DNA from 2 places in the Sphaerotilus sp. FB-3 genome. Region 2 is predicted to be linked to the other one. Evidence: predicted binding sites of a transcription regulator. Region 2 holds the regulator's gene; the other holds the start of a gene.

Region 1 (7,904 bases), on a different contig from region 2:
TGCGGCTACCTGGGCGCGGCGCCGTCGCTGATCTGGGCCTTCGGCGTGCTGGCGCTGCCGATGGCGCCGCTGCTGCTGCCGGTCTATGTCTGGCTCTACACGCTGGTCGAGGTCTTCGCCGCGCTCTGGTTCGCGCACTACATGCTGGCCGCGCTCGATGCCCGCCGCCAGGCCGCGCCGGTGCTCCAGCCGCTGCGCGTCGAGATCGAGCCGGTCGACGGCGTGCCGATGCCGGGCGCACCGGCGCTGCCGTCTTCAGCGTCCCCTTCTGCTTCTTCCTCCTCCTCCCTCCCGAACCCGCCTCTGCTGCCATGAACTTCGGCCTCATCATCGTCGGCGACGAGATCCTCTCGGGCAAGCGCCAGGACAAGCACCTCGCGAAGGTGATCGAACTGCTCTCGGCGCGCGGCCTCGCGCTGGCCTGGAGCCACTATGTCGGCGACGACCCGCGCCGCATCACCGACATCCTGCGCACCGCCTTCGCCAGCGGCGATGTGGTGTTCTCCTGCGGCGGCATCGGCGCCACGCCCGACGACCACACCCGCCAGTGCGCCGCGGCCGCGCTGGGCCGGCCGCTGGCGCTGCACCCCGAGGCGCGCGAGCTGATCATGGAGCGGGTGCGCCAGCTCGCCGCCGAGAAGGGCTGGACCGACGATCCCGACCATCCGGACACGCTGCACCGGCTCAACATGGGCGTCTTTCCCGAGGGCGCCACCCTCATCCCGAACCCGTACAACCGCATTCCGGGCTTCTCGGTCGGCGACGTGCATTTCGTGCCAGGCTTTCCGGTGATGGCGCACCCGATGATCGAGGCGCTGCTCGACACCCGCTATGCGCACCTGCATGGCGCGGGCGTGCAGCAGGAGCGCTCGCTCATCGTCTATGGCGCGATGGAGGCCAGCCTGACGCCGCTGATGATCGACCTCGAGGCCCGCTTCGAGGGCATCAAGGTCTTCAGCCTGCCCAGCGTCGACCATCCGGTGCACGGCCGTCACATCGAGCTGGGCGTCAAGGGCCGGGGCGAGCGCCTCGATGCGGCCTACGCCGCCCTGCTGGACGGGCTCGCCCGCTTCGGTGCCCGCACGGGCCCCGAAATGGTGCGCTCGAATGCACCAGAATGAATCATGGCGTGAAACTGTTTGCGCACAGATATGGTGCATGCACGGAATCTGCCTGATCCGGGGCCGATTCCGGCGGTCTGAGGCGGCATGAAGCGACATGAAGACCGTTCCTGTGGATACGGATTCAGGCATGCTTTCTGCTACATTGCCATGCGGTTCGCGGCCCGGTCGTGAACCTTGCAACACCCCGATCCATTCACAGATATCCCCATCTCGCTAGGAGCCCCTGATGGCCAAGACCGTCGCCGACGTGATGAAGATGGTGAAGGAAAACGAAGTCAAGTTCGTCGACTTCCGTTTCACCGACACCCGTGGCAAGGAACAGCACGTGTCCGTGCCGGTTTCGCACTTCGATGAAGACAAGTTCACGTCGGGTCACGCGTTCGACGGCTCCTCGATCGCCGGCTGGAAGGGCATCGAGGCGTCGGACATGCTGCTGATGCCGGATCCGAACACCGCGAACATCGATCCGTTCTTCGAAGAGCCGACCCTGATCCTGACCTGCGACGTCATCGATCCGGCCGACGGCAAGGCCTACGAGCGCGACCCGCGCTCGCTGGCCAAGCGCGCCGAGGCCTACATGCGTGCCTCGGGCCTGGGCGACACCGCCTACTTCGGTCCGGAGCCGGAATTCTTCGTGTTCGACAGCGTCCGCTGGAACGTCGACATGTCGGGCTGCTTCGTCTCGATCGAGTCGGAAGAAGCCGCCTGGAACACCGGCAAGGACTACGAGCACGGCAACAAGGGCTTCCGTCCGACCGTCAAGGGTGGCTACTTCCCGGTGCCGCCGGTCGATTCGGGCCAGGACATGCGCTCGGAGATGTGCCTGATCCTGGAAAGCCTGGGCATTCCGGTCGAAGTGCACCACCACGAAGTGGCCAACGCCGGCCAGATGGAGATCGGCACCAAGTTCAGCACGCTGATCGAGCGCGCCGACTGGGTCCAGCTGCAGAAGTACGTCATCCACAACGTGGCTGGCGCCTACGGCAAGACCGCGACCTTCATGCCGAAGCCGATCGTCGGCGACAACGGCTCGGGCATGCACGTGCACCAGTCGGTCTGGAAGGACGGCAAGAACCTGTTCGCCGGTGACGGCTACGCCGGCCTGAGCGACTTCGCGCTGTACTACATCGGCGGCATCATCAAGCACGCTCGCGCGCTGAACGCGATCACCAACCCGGGCACCAACTCGTACAAGCGTCTGGTCCCGGGCTACGAAGCCCCGGTGAAGCTGGCCTACTCGGCCAAGAACCGCTCGGCCTCGATCCGCATCCCGTTCGTCGCGAACCCGAAGGGCCGTCGCGTGGAAGCCCGCTTCCCGGATCCCCTGATGAACCCGTACCTGGGCTTCGCCGCGCTGCTGATGGCCGGCCTGGACGGCGTCGAGAACAAGATCCATCCGGGCGAAGCCGCCACGAAGGATCTGTACCACCTGCCGCCGGAAGAGGACGCGCTGATCCCGACCGTCTGCTCGTCGCTGGAGCAGGCTCTGGAAGCCCTGGACAAGGACCGTGCGTTCCTGACCAAGGGTGGCGTGTTCACCGACAGCTACATCGACGCGTACATCGACCTGAAGATGCAGGAAGTCCAGCGCATGCGCATGACGACCCATCCGGCCGAGTTCGACATGTACTACGCGCTGTGATGCGGGCCTGCCGTCGGCCTCAAGCCGGCGGCAGCGCTGTCCTGGCGGACACCCATCGCGAAGGCGGCCTCCGGGCCGCCTTTCCTTTTGCGCGATACTGATCCGATCATGATCCGAGCTTCCTGCCTTCGCCCGCGGCTTGCCGTGCTCACATGGGCCGGTCTGACGGCGCTGACCTTCCTGCCGAACGCGGCGGCCCAGGAGCGGCCGGTCTACCGCTGTCCCGGCAACCTCTACACCGACCAGATCACTCCGAAGGAGGCGGCCGAGCGCGGCTGCCGCACCCTCGACGGTGCGCCGGTCACCGTGGTGCAGGGCGCGGCGCCCCGCCGTGCCGCGCCGGCAGCGGGCGAGGGGGCCGGCCGGGTGAGCGCGCCGGCCGCGACCGCCTCGGGCGGCGCGCCGTCCTCGGGCCCGGCCCGGCCGGCCGGCGCGCCGGAAATGCGGGTCGATCCCGCGCAGCAGCGCGCCCGCGACAGCGATGCGCGGCGCATTCTCGAGTCCGAGCTGGCGCGCGAGGAAAGCGCGCTGGCGGTGCTGCGCAAGGACTACAACAACGGCGAACCCGAGCGCCGCGGCGACGAGCGCAACTTCGCCCGCTACCAGGAGCGGGTGGCCGAGATGAAGGCGGCCATCGCCCGCAAGGAAGCCGACGTCGCCGCGATCCGGCGTGAACTCAGCAAGCTGCCCAACCCGTGAGCTTCTTCAGGAACCGAAACCGCACCTCCTCGTCCTTCGAGGCCTTCGACCATCTGGCGACCATGGTCGCGGTGCTCGACCGCGAGGGGCGCTGCCAGCATGTCAACGCCGCCTTCGAGAGCACGCTGGGCCTGCCGCGCCGCGCGCTGCAGGGCAGCAGCGCCTTCGGCTGGTTCGTCGATCCGGCGATGCTGAAGGTCACCTTCGATGCGGTGGTGGCCAACGAGTACAGCACCGCCCGGCTGGAGGCCCTGCTGGGGCGTCCGCCCGGCGCGGCCTCCAGCGAGCCGCTGCCGGTCCATGCGATCGTGACCCAGATCGATCATGGCGAGCAGGTGCTGCTCGAGCTGGTCGAGCTGGAGCAGCAGGCGCGGCAGGACCGCGAGGCGCGTGCGCTCGACCAGGCCCGCATCACCAAGGAGCTGATCCGCAATCTCGCCCACGAGATCAAGAATCCGCTCGGCGGCATCCGCGGCTCGGCGCAGCTGCTGGAGATGGAGCTCGACAACCGCTCGCTGCATGAATACACCCAGGTCATCATCCACGAGGCCGACCGGCTGCAGGCGCTGGTCGACCGGCTGCTGGCGCCGCATCGCCGCCCGCACATGGTGGCCGACGTCAACATCCATGAGGTGCTGGAGCGGGTGCGCTCGCTGATCCTGGCCGAGTTCCCGAAGGGGCTGGTGGTGCAGCGCGACTACGACACCTCGCTGCCCGAATTCCGCGGCGACCGCGAGCAGCTGATCCAGGCGGTGCTCAACATCGCCCACAACGCCGCGCAGGCGCTGGCCGAGCGCCGCGCCAACGGCGATGCGCGCATCGTGCTGCGCACCCGTGCGGCGCGCCAGGTCACGATCGGCCGGCAGCGCTATCGGCTGGCACTGGACTTGCATATCGAGGACAACGGACCCGGCGTGCCGCCCGAGATCCGCGATCGCATCTTCTTTCCGCTGGTTTCCGGCCGCGACGGCGGCTCGGGGCTCGGCCTGACGCTGGCACAGGACTTCGTCCAGCAGCATCACGGCCTGATCGAATGCGAGAGCGAGCCGGGCTGCACGCTGTTCAAGATCCAGATCCCGCTGCCCTGAGGCCCGAGACGTGGCCGGGGAGGCGGGATCTCACGCCATGACAGGCCACGACGCATGAAACCCATCTGGATCGTTGACGACGACCAATCCATCCGCTTCGTGCTGGAGAAGGCGCTCGCGCGCGAGGGGCTGCCGGTGCGCAGCTTCACCAATCCGCGCGACGTGCTGCTTGCCCTCGAGGACGACGCGCCGCAGGTGCTGGTCAGCGACATCCGCATGCCGGGCGGCACCGGCATCGACCTGCTCGCCAGCGTCAAGGCCCGCCATCCCGGCCTGCCGGTCATCATCATGACCGCCTACTCCGATCTGGACAGCGCGGTCTCCGCCTTCCAGAGCGGCGCCTTCGAGTACCTGCCCAAGCCCTTCGACCTGCCCAAGGCGGTCGAGCTGATCCGCCGCGCGGTCGAGGAAAGCCTGCGCGAGGAGAGCGTCGAGGACCGCGGTGCGCCCGAGGTGCCCGAGATGCTCGGCCAGGCGCCGGCGATGCAGGACGTGTTCCGCGCCATCGGCCGCCTGAGCCAGAGCAATGTCACCGTGCTGATCACCGGCGAGTCCGGTTCGGGCAAGGAGCTGGTGGCGCGGGCGCTGCACAAGCACAGCCCGCGCGCGGGCGGCCCGTTCGTGGCGATCAACACCGCGGCGATCCCGAAGGATCTGCTCGAGTCGGAGCTGTTCGGCCATGAGCGCGGCGCCTTCACCGGCGCGCAGGCGACCCGGCGCGGCCGCTTCGAGCAGGCCGAGGGCGGCACGCTCTTCCTCGACGAGATCGGCGACATGCCCTTCGACCTGCAGACCCGGCTGCTGCGGGTGCTGTCGGACGGCCAGTTCTACCGCGTCGGCGGCCACCAGCCGCTCAAGAGCAATGTGCGCGTGATCGCCGCCACCCACCAGCATCTGGAGGAGCGGGTGCGCGAGGGCGGCTTCCGCGAGGATCTGTTCCACCGCCTGAACGTCATCCGGCTGCGCCTGCCGCCGCTGCGCGAGCGCCGCGAGGACATCGCCGGGCTGGCGCGCCATTTCCTGCAGCGCAGCGCCAAGGAGCTGGGCGTCGAGCCCAAGCGGATTTCGGAGGCCGCGCTGCAGCAGATCGTGCTGTTCGACTTTCCCGGCAATGTGCGCCAGCTCGAGAACCTCTGCCACTGGCTGACGGTGATGGCGCCGGCGCAGGTGGTCGATCCGAAGGATCTGCCGCCCGAGGTGCAGGCCCATGCCGCAGCCGCGGTGGCCGCGGGCGCGGCGGGTCTGCCGGCGGCGGCCGAGAGCAGCCCGCCGGGCGGGGCGGCGGCGCTGCCGGCGGGCCTGGCGATGCCGGCGCAGTCGCGCGAGGCGGTCAGCCCGGCGGCGGCGGTGCTGCTGCCCGGACAGGATGCCTGGCTGGCCGGCCTGGAGCGGCAGGCCCGCGAGCTGCTCGACCAGGGCCATCCGCAGGTCTGGGACACGCTGACCCGCCAGTTCGAGGCCCGGCTGATCCTGGCCGCGCTGTCGCTGACCAAGGGGCGGCGCATCGAGGCCGCGCACAAGCTCGGCATCGGCCGCAACACCATCACCCGCAAGATCCAGGAGCTTGGGCTCGACTGAATCGCTGCCGCGGCCTGAACCGCCGGGGGGTATTGCGCGGTCCGGCTTGACTTGTCTCAACAGTGGCGGCGCGAACTTGGGTGACAGTGCAACGGCGATCCCGCCGCGTCCGCACAGCCTGACTGCCCGCCCATGGAGATGTTCACCGCCCGGGCCGAGGGGACCACTTCCCCTGCGGCCGCCCCCTTGCCCCGTCCGCGCCGCCGCCTGGCCGCGCCGCCGCCGTCCCCGGCCGATCCGTCGCCGTGGCGTCGGGTGCTGGCCGCCTCGGCGCTGGCCCAGACCGAGATCGACGCGCTGATGGCGATGGCCCGCCGTCGCACGGTGGCGGCGGGCGACATGATTCTCGAGACCCGCCTGCCGGCGCGCGCCCTGGTGCTGCTGCTGTCGGGCGATGTGGTGATGGGCTCGCGTGCGCCGGACGGCAGCCTGCGCACCGAGCGCAGCGTCAACGGCCCGGCCTGGATCGATGTCAGCGCCGCCTGGCTCGGCCAGCCCTGCGCGATGGAGGCGCAGGCGCTGTCCGACGCGGTCATCGCCGAGCTGCCGATCGACGAGGTGATGCGCCAGATGGCGGTCCAGCCGGCGCTGGCCGGTCTGCTCTGCCAGGCGCTGGCGATGCAGATCCGCCAGATGACGCTGGCCTCGCGCAATCTGCTGCACAACGACGCGCCGGCCCGGCTGGCGCAGTGGCTGCTGCAGCGCTGCCCGGTGCGCAGCGGCCCGGCCGAGCTGCGGCTGCAGGAGCGCAAGCGCGACATCGCGCAGCAGCTGGCGATGTCGCCGGAGACGCTGTCGCGGCTGATCCGCAGCTTCCAGTCGCGTGGCGTGCTGTCGGTGCGCGGCTATCAGGTGCGGGTGCCCGAGGTCGCGGCGCTGTGCGCGCTGGCCGGTCTGGCGGCGCTGGGCAGCGGCTGACCGGCCCGGACCGTTCTGCCCTGTCGTGGTCTCGTCGTTCAGTCGAACTCGATGCCGGGCTGGTAGTCCTGCCGGTCGACCAGCCGCCAGCGCCCGGCCAGCATCGCGCCGAGCAGCGCCGTGCCGCCGCAGCCGGCCACCACCGCCCAGTGCATCAGCCACTGGCCGTCATAGGCGCCGAACAGGCTGGCGCGCAGGGCCTTGACCACCCAGGTCAGCGGCAGCCAGGGGTGGATCGCCTGGAAGAAGGGCGAGGCCAGCTCGATCGGCATCGCCGCGCCGGCCGCGGCCATCTGGATCACCAGCAGCAGCAGGCCGAGTGCCTTGCCGATGTCGCCGAACCAGCGGATCAGCAGGAAGACGATCGCCAGGAAGCTCAGCGAGGCGGTGATGACCGTCGCGACGAAGGGGCCGAGGTACAGCACCTTCAGGTCGAGCAGCAGCGTCAGCATCGCCACCATCACCAGCGCCTGGCCGAGCACGATCGCCGCTGGCCAGGCCAGCTTGCCCAGCACCTGCAGCGGTCGGGCCAGACCGGCCGCCTCGCGCGGCAGCCGGCGCAGATGGAACATCAGCGCGGCGGTCACCGCGCCGATCCACAGCGACATCGGCACGAAGTTCGGCGCGAAGCCTGCGCCGTCGCTGCCGACCGGCGCGACCACCTCGAGCCGGGGCGCGACCGAATCGGCCAGGCCGCGTGCGCTGCCCTCGGGCAGCGGCAGATCGGCGGGCAGCGAGCGCACCAGCAGCGTCAGCGCCTCATGCAGCCGCCGGCTGCCGTCGTCGAGTTCGATCAGGCCGTGCTGCAGGCGGTCCTGGCCCGTCTGGAGCTGCTTCAGGCCGCCGCCCAGCGCC
Region 2 (7,904 bases):
TCTCCACCGCTCGTGTCCTCAAGGCTGCTGGGCGGTCACCTTGAAAGGGATGCTCCTGAGTGCCCGATGGCCTTTGCACGCGGCGTGCCGGCGGAAATCCGGAAAAACCGCCCCGGCGGTGGGCGCCTGCACCAGCGCCACTCGGGGTCATCCCGGATTCATTTCACGCCGCGGCGGCCGGGCATGGCGGGGGTGCACCTTGGTGGTGCGCCAGCCCGCGCCCGAGCCCGGGCATCCCGGACGCGGTACCGGATCGCTCAGATCGCCTTGCGCAGGTTGGCCGGCGCGATCTTCAGCGCCTCGCGGTATTTCGCGACCGTGCGGCGCGCGACCTGGATGCCCTGCTCCTCCAGCATCGTGCTGAGCTGGCTGTCGGAGAGCGGCTTCTTCTGGTCCTCCGCGGCGACGAACTGCTTGATCAGCGCGCGCACCGCGGTGCTGGAGGCGTTGCCGCCGGCCTCGGTGTTCAGGCTCGAGCCGAAGAAGTACTTCAGCTCGAAGGTGCCGAAGGGCGTGGCCATGTACTTGGCGGTGGTCACGCGGCTGATGGTCGACTCGTGCAGGCCCAGCTCGTCGGCGATCTCGCGCAGCACCAGCGGCTTCATCGCGATCTCGCCGTGGGTGAAGAAGCCCTTCTGGCGCTCGACGATCGCCTGGCTGACCCGCTGGATGGTGTCGAAGCGCTGCAGGATGTTCTTGACGAACCAGCGCGCCTCCTGGAGCCGCGCCGAGAGCGTCGCGCCGCTGCCGGCGTCGTCGGCCCCGCGCTGGCCGCGGTGCTGGCGCAGCGCCTGTGCGTACATGTCGTTGATGCGCAGCCGGGGCATCACGTCCGGATTGAGCACGACCCGCCAGCCGCGGCCGGCCTTCTGCACGATGACGTCGGGCACGACGATGTTGGCCTCGGCGCGCGCGAAGCGCCGGCCCGGCTTGGGCTCGAGCGTGACGATCAGCGACTGCGCGTCGCGGATGTCGTCCTCGTCGGCGCCGGTGGCGGCCACCAGCTTCTTCATGTCGCGCCGCGCCAGCAGCTCCAGATGGCCCTGGCAGATCAGGATCGCGACCCGGCGCGCTTCGGTGGCGTCATGCTCGCGCAGCTGCAGCACCAGGCATTCGCCCAGATCGCGCGCGCCCACGCCGCAGGGCTCGAGGTTCTGCAGCCAGCCCAGCGCGCAGCGCAGCCGGCCGAGCAGCTCTTCGCGCAGCTCGGCGGCGGCCTGCGCCTCCTCCGGCGTCGGGGCCTCGGGCAGCTCGGCCTGGTCGAGGTCGACCGCGGTGACCTCGCCCGGCGCGACATCGCGCCCGAGCGCCTCGCCCAGCTCCAGGCCCACGGCCAGGCGCTCGGCGATCTCCTCGAGCGGATCGGCCAGATAGCCGTCCTCGGTCAGCGAGTCGATCAGCGCCTCGACCAGCAGCTGGTCCTCGGGCGCCAGGCGCATGCCGCGCAGCTGGCTGCGCAGGTGGTCGGGCAGGCTCTCGGCGACGCTGGAGCGCTCGCTCCAGTCGCTGTCCTCGTCGTCGGGTGCGCCGTTGCGGGTGCCGCCGACATCCGACAGGCTCTGGTAGTCGTCCTGGCCGCTGTCCCAGTCGCTGCCGGCGTCGCCGCCGTCGAAGTCGAGCTGGTCGACGCCGGCGCCCTCGCCGTCGCCGCTGCTGCCGGTGTCGGCCGGCACCTCGCCTGCGGAGTCGGTGCCGGGCGCGCTCCAGTCCTCGCGCTCGGCGGCCGTGCTGGTGCCGCCCTCGACGGTGACCGCCTCCGGGCCGCCGCCGCTGTCCTCGTCGGCTTCGAGGAAGGGGTTCTGTTCGAGCATCTGCTCGACTTCCTGATGCAGCTCCAGCGTCGAGAGCTGCAGCAGCCGGATCGACTGCTGGAGCTGCGGCGTGAGCGCCAGATGCTGCGACAGGCGGACCTGGAGGGAAGGTTTCATGGGGCGGTCACATCCGGAAGTGTTCGCCGAGGTAGACCTTGCGGACCTGTGGGTTCTCGACGATCGCCGCCGGCTCCCCTTCGGCCAGCACGCGGCCCTCGCTGATGATGTAGGCGCGGTCGCAGATGCCCAGCGTCTCGCGCACGTTGTGGTCGGTGATCAGCACGCCGATCTGCCGCGCCTTCAGGAAGCCGATGATGCGCTGGATCTCGATCACCGCGATCGGATCGACCCCGGCGAAGGGCTCGTCGAGCAGGATGAAGCGCGGCTGCGTGGCCAGCGCCCGCGCGATCTCGACGCGCCGGCGCTCGCCGCCGGACAGCGCCGGCGCCGGGCTGTCGCGCAGCCGCTCGATCGACAGGTCGGCCAGCAGCGCGCCGAGCTGCTCGTCGATGGCCCGGCGGCCCAGCGGCCGGCCGTCGGCATCCTGCTGCAGCTCCAGCACCGCACGAATGTTCTCCTCGACCGTCAGGCGGCGGAAGATCGAGGCCTCCTGGGGCAGGTAGGACAGGCCGAGACGGGCGCGCTGGTGGATCGGCAGCTGCTCGACCCGCTCGCCGTCGATGCGGATCTGGCCGGCATCGGCCCGGACCAGGCCGACGAGCATGTAGAAGCTGGTGGTCTTGCCGGCGCCGTTCGGTCCGAGCAGGCCGACGACCTCGCCGCTGTGCACCGCCAGATGCACATCCTTGACGACCAGGCGCGCGCCGTAGCGCTTCTGCAGGCCCTCGGCCTCGAGGCGCTGGCGGGGCGGGGCGCTCAACGTGAGCCCTCCGCCGCAGCGTCGGCACCGGCCGGGCGCGAGGCCGCGCCGGCCGGCCGGGGCGTCAGCACGCCACGCACCCGGCCGCTGGCGGCGCCGGGCGCCGCGGGCTGCGCGCTGGCCGGCGTGCCGCCCTGCACCTCGAAGACATCGCGGCCGTGGTCGTAGACGATGGTCTGGCCGCTGACCTGGTCGGCTGGTGCGCCGGCGCGCAGCACCCGCACCTGGGCCTGGCCGATGAAGCGCACCGTCTCGCTGACGCTGTCGTACTCGATGCGGCGCGACTGGCCCTCGACCGTCTCGTCGACGCCCTCGCGCTTCTGGCGGAAGGTGACGAGCTGGCCGTCGGCCGCGGTGGCGATCGCGAACTGGCCGCCCTGCGGGGTTTCCTTCAATTCGACCTGGGCCGCCTTCAGCAGCAGCGTGCCGCGGCTGATCTCGACCCCGCCGCTGAGCACCCGGACCTTGCGCTTGCCGTCGAGCACCATGCGACCGGCATCGAAGGCCAGCGGCTGCGAGCTGTCAGCGCGCTCGGCCCGGGCGGGCGCGATGCTGGCGATCATCAGCAGGGCTGCCGCCAGCAGGGCCGGGGCCGGACGCAGGCAGCGGTGTGAAAACCAGCACGGAACAGCGACAGCAGCCATCAGTGGCAATCGAAGGCATGAAAATTGCATTGTAGCCTTCGATCCGCCCGGTGTCACCGGGCGGGCGGCCGCAGCAGGCGGCCGGTTCCAGGTCCGCCGGGCCTCAGCCCTTGCGCAGGCTGGCGACGAGCTGGTCGGTCAGCGCCAGCGCGCGGGTCTGGCCCTGGATCTCGGAGGCGCCTTCGCCGCCGGCCAGCGCCGGCGAGGTGTAGAAGCGGCCGTGAATGCCCAGGGCCGGCACGCCGTCGATCTTGTAGGCCTCGGAGAGCTGCTTGCCCTGTCGCACCTTGCTCTGCACGCCGAAGGAGTTGTACATCTCGGTGAACTTGGTGCGATCGACGCCGTTGGCGACGACGAATTCAGTGATCGCCTCGGGCTTGTCCAGCCGTGCGCCCTGCTGGTGGACCGCGTAGAAGACCTTGCGGTGCAGCGCCTCGACCAGGTTCATGTTCTCCAGCGTGGCGTAGAGCCGCTGCAGCGGCTCGAAGCTCGGACGGAAGGCGACATGCACGCGGCGGAAGGCGACATCGGCCGGCAGCTTCTTGACCCAGGCCTCGAGCGTCGGCTCGAAGGCGTTGCAGTGCGGGCAGCCGTACCAGAAGAACTCGAGCACCTCGATCCTGCCGGCGGGAGCGGAGACCGGCACCGGCTGCTGCAGCCGCACATAGTGGCGGCCTTCCTGGAAACCGGCCTGGGCCGAGGCCGGTGCGCTGACCAGACCGCCCAGTGCCAGCGCGGCACTGCTTCCGGCGACGAACTCGCGACGCTTCATTCGATGGTTCCTTTCGATGGTTCTGTGCAGGCCGTTCGGACCCGATCCGGGGCCGAAGGTTCAGCGCGGCACGCGCACCAGCGCGGCATCGCCCTGGCCCGAGGCCGAGAGCTGGTCGCGCATGCGTTCCGCATCCTCCCGGCTGTCGTAGGGGCCCAGGCGGACACGGTGCATCACGCGGCCGTTCTGCTCGCGCTCGGTGATGCGGGCCTTGAGCCCGTTCATCGCCAGCCGCGCGCGCTGCTGCTCGGCCTCGTCGGCGCTGCCATACGCACCGACCTGCACGAAGTAGGTGAACGGATCAGCCCCGGTCTTGGCTGACGTCTCGCCACCTGCCGGGGTCGGTGCCGAGGCGCTGGCTTCGGCCCGTGCGGGCGGCTTCGAGGCCGGGCGGGCCGGCGGCGGGGCGCTGGCGGCCTCGGGCGGGCGGCTCTGGCGCTCGGCGATCGCGCCGATCGGGTCGGGCTCCTGGGCCGGCGGTGCGGCGGGCGGCGGCTCGGCGGGGCGGCCGGGCGGACGGCCGTGCAGCGGCGCGTTCGGATCCCACTGGCGGTTCTTCTCCGCCTCGGCGGCATCCTGCTCCGCGGTGCGGCCCGGCACCTTGTCGACGAACGGCACCGGCGCCTTGGTGACGAAGACCGCCACCCCCAGCGCCAGCACCAGACCGCCCAGCAGGCCCACCACCACGCCGACGCCGAAGCCGCCGCGCTGAGTCTTCGCTTTCGATGCCATCACCGTTGTTCTCGTCATCGCGCCGCCGGGCGGCTCACATGCTCTTGGGCGCGTTCACGCCCAGCACCGCCAGCGCGTTGCGCAGCACCTGGGCGGTGGCCTGCAGCAGCGCCATGCGCGCCAGCGCTAGCGCAGCATCCTCGACGAGGAATCGCTCCGCCGCATAGTAGCTGTGATAGGCTGCCGCAATATCGCGCAGATAGAACACCACATCGTGCGGCGCTAGGCCTTCTGCGGCGCGTGCCAACATATCGGGGTACTCGGCCAGCTTGTTCATTAGCACGAACTCAGTCGGTGCAGTTAGCAGTGACAAGTCAGCTCGAGCCAGATTAGCCAACGCGAGCTGGTCATAAAGCCGTTCCGCCACATCGTGGTTCATCGCTTCTTGAGCAAGATGCTGTGCGATCTGTCCGCCCAGACTGGCGTATTGCCTGGGGTTATTATCAGCCCTCAATTCGAGCGACAGCTTATGGAGATGCTTTCTAACATGAACGGATTCAAGGGGAAGGGTCTCAATTTGCCTTTCAAGGAAATCGAATTCCTTATTTTCAACGGCATATCGAACCCGAGCCTGGCGCTCTGGGAACACAGGTAGATTCTCTTCCTCGATGCTACTTGCGTTTGCCAGCAAGGTGATCAATGCACCTAATACCTCTTGTCTCAAAGGCTCTGCGCTGTGGTCACATATCGCCTCTGCAAGATTGGTGAGCACGGCCTTCATTAAGCGGCGGTGCTCTGCCCGAACCTGCGGCCACCCGGCCATCTCTTCGATCCACTGACGCTGCACCGAGCAGATGCGCGCGTGGGCGTACTGGACGTAGAACACCGGGTTCTCGTCGTTGGCCTTGAGCGCCAGGTCGACGTCGAAGACGAACTCGGTGTCGGCCTTGCGGCTGATGAGGAAGAAGCGCACCGCGTCGCGGCTGGTCCACTCGATCAGGTCGCGCAGCGTGACATAGGAGCCCGCGCGCTTGGAGATCTTCACCTCCTCGCCGCCCTTCATGACGGTGACCATCTTGTGCAGCACGTAGTCGGGCCAGCCCTGCGGCACGCCCACGCCGGCCGCCTGCAGGCCGGCGCGCACCCGCGCGATCGTGCCGTGGTGGTCCGAGCCCTGCACGTTGACGACCTTGTCGAAGCCGCGTTCCCACTTGTTGATGTGGTAAGCGACGTCGGGCACGAAGTAAGTGTAGCCGCCGTCGGACTTGCGCATCACGCGGTCCTTGTCGTCGCCGTAGTCGGTGGACTTCAGCCACAGCGCGCCGTCTTGCTCGTAGGTCTTGCCGGCAGCGGTCAGGCGTGCCACGGCGTCCTCGACCTTGCCGTCGGTGTACAGGCTGCTTTCCAGGAAATAGTTCTTGAACTGCACGCCGAAGGCCTGCAGGTCCAGGTCCTGCTCGTGGCGCAGGTAAGCGACGGCGAACTGGCGGATCGAGTCGAGGTCGTCCGGGTCGCCCGAGGCGGTGAACTCGCGGTCGTCGGCCTTGACGGTGGCCTTGGCCTTGAACGCCTCGGCGATGTCGGCGATGTAGTCGCCGTTGTAGGCCGACTCGGGCCACCCGGCGTCGCCGGGCTTCAGGCCCTTCAGGCGGCACTGGGTCGAGTTCGCCAGCGTGGCGATCTGCACGCCCGCGTCGTTGTAGTAGAACTCGCGCTCCACCTCCCAACCCTGTGAGGCGTAGAGATTGCACAGCACGTCGCCCAGCACGCCCTGGCGGCCGTGGCCGACGTGCAGCGGCCCGGTCGGGTTGGCCGAGACGAACTCGACCAACACCTGGCGGCCGTTGGACGGCACGCGGCCGAAGGCGTCACCTTCGGCCAGCACCTGCGCGACCACCTGCTGGCGCGCGGCGGGCTTGAGGCGGATGTTGATGAAGCCGGGGCCGGCGATCTCCAGCGCCTCGACCCACTGCTGCACCGCCGGGCGGGTCTGCAGCGCGGCGATCAGCGCGCCGGCCAGCTCGCGCGGGTTCTTCTTCTGCGGTCGGGCCAGCTGCATCGCGGCGGTGCAGGCGAGGTCGCCGTGGGCGGCCTGCTTCGGGCTTTCGAAGGCGGGCTCGATCGCCGCACCCGGCGCGATCTCGGCCAGCGCGTCGCCGAGGGCGGCGAGGAGTTGCTCTTTGGCTTGAATCATGGGGCGGATTCTACGGGTCGGGTCGGCCGAGCAATCCGCACTTGTGTCGGGCAGGGGCCGGTGAAAAGATCGCCCACCCTGTCCGAGCCCGCCGCCGATGATCGATCTCTCCGCCCCGGACCTCTCCGACCCGCCGCAGCGCATCGGCAAGTACCGCGTGATCCGCCGTCTTGGCGAGGGCACGACCAGCGAGGTCTTCCTCTGCCACGACGAGTTCAACGATCGCCAGGTCGCGGTCAAGCGGGTGCGCGCCAGCGTGCTGGGCGACGCGGCCGACGCGCATGTCTTTGCGCGCTTCTTCGCCTCGGAGGCGGCGCTGGCCGGGCGGCTGCACCATCCGAACGTGGTCGACATCCTGGATGCGGTGCCCGACCCGCGTGCGCCCTGCGTGGTGATGGAGTACGTGCCCGGCACGACGCTGCGGGCCTTCTGCGCGCCCGACCACCTGCTGCCGCTCGACCAGATCGTCGAAATCGGCTTCAAGTGCGCGATGGCGCTGGGCTACTGCTACCGCCAGGGGCTGATCCACCGCGACGTCAAGCCGGCCAACATCCTGACCGTGGGCAGCGACCGCGAGGTGCGCGACATCAAGCTGACCGACTTCGGCAGCGCGCTGAACCTGCGCTCGGACGAGACGCAGGTCCACCGCGTCGGCTCGCTGGCCTACATGTCGCCGGAGCAGCTCGACGGCGCCGAGCTCGACGCGCGGGCCGACATCTACGGCCTGGGCGCGGTGCTCTACCACCTGATCGCCGGCCACGCGCCCTTCGAGGCCTCCAGCCAGGCCAGCCTGATGCACCAGATCTGCCATGTCGAGCCACCCTCGCTGGTGGGCGTGCGCACCGGGGTCTCGCCGGCGCTCGACCGGGTGGTGCGCCGCTGCCTGGCCAAGCGCGCCGACGACCGCCATCCCTCGTGGGAGGCGCTCGGC

What was found. Region 2 encodes sigma-54, which starts transcription at its own class of promoters, with help from an activator protein. Its sites were predicted from a motif close to TGGCANGNAANCTGCTTT; they were not measured.
Region 1: a site for sigma-54 is predicted at 1,248-1,265, ahead of glnA (type I glutamate--ammonia ligase). Genes of this name have one in related genera too.

Annotation. Positions count from the first base shown of each region.
Region 1 is NZ_BQWE01000016.1:181,088-188,991, forward strand. It holds gene NFT33_RS09055 (EI24 domain-containing protein) at 1-315, shown strand, start outside; gene NFT33_RS09060 (competence/damage-inducible protein A) at 312-1,121, shown strand; gene glnA (type I glutamate--ammonia ligase) at 1,351-2,766, shown strand; gene NFT33_RS09070 (hypothetical protein) at 2,911-3,465, shown strand; gene glnL (nitrogen regulation protein NR(II)) at 3,462-4,553, shown strand; gene ntrC (nitrogen regulation protein NR(I)) at 4,608-6,131, shown strand; gene NFT33_RS09085 (Crp/Fnr family transcriptional regulator) at 6,264-7,049, shown strand; gene NFT33_RS09090 (YhgE/Pip domain-containing protein) at 7,088-7,904, opposite strand, start outside.
Region 2 is NZ_BQWE01000011.1:31-7,934, forward strand. It holds gene rpoN (RNA polymerase factor sigma-54) at 258-1,928, opposite strand; gene lptB (LPS export ABC transporter ATP-binding protein) at 1,936-2,691, opposite strand; gene lptA (lipopolysaccharide transport periplasmic protein LptA) at 2,688-3,335, opposite strand; gene NFT33_RS05060 (thiol:disulfide interchange protein DsbA/DsbL) at 3,439-4,107, opposite strand; gene NFT33_RS05065 (SPOR domain-containing protein) at 4,168-4,839, opposite strand; gene argS (arginine--tRNA ligase) at 4,874-6,973, opposite strand; gene NFT33_RS05075 (serine/threonine-protein kinase) at 7,071-7,904, shown strand, end outside.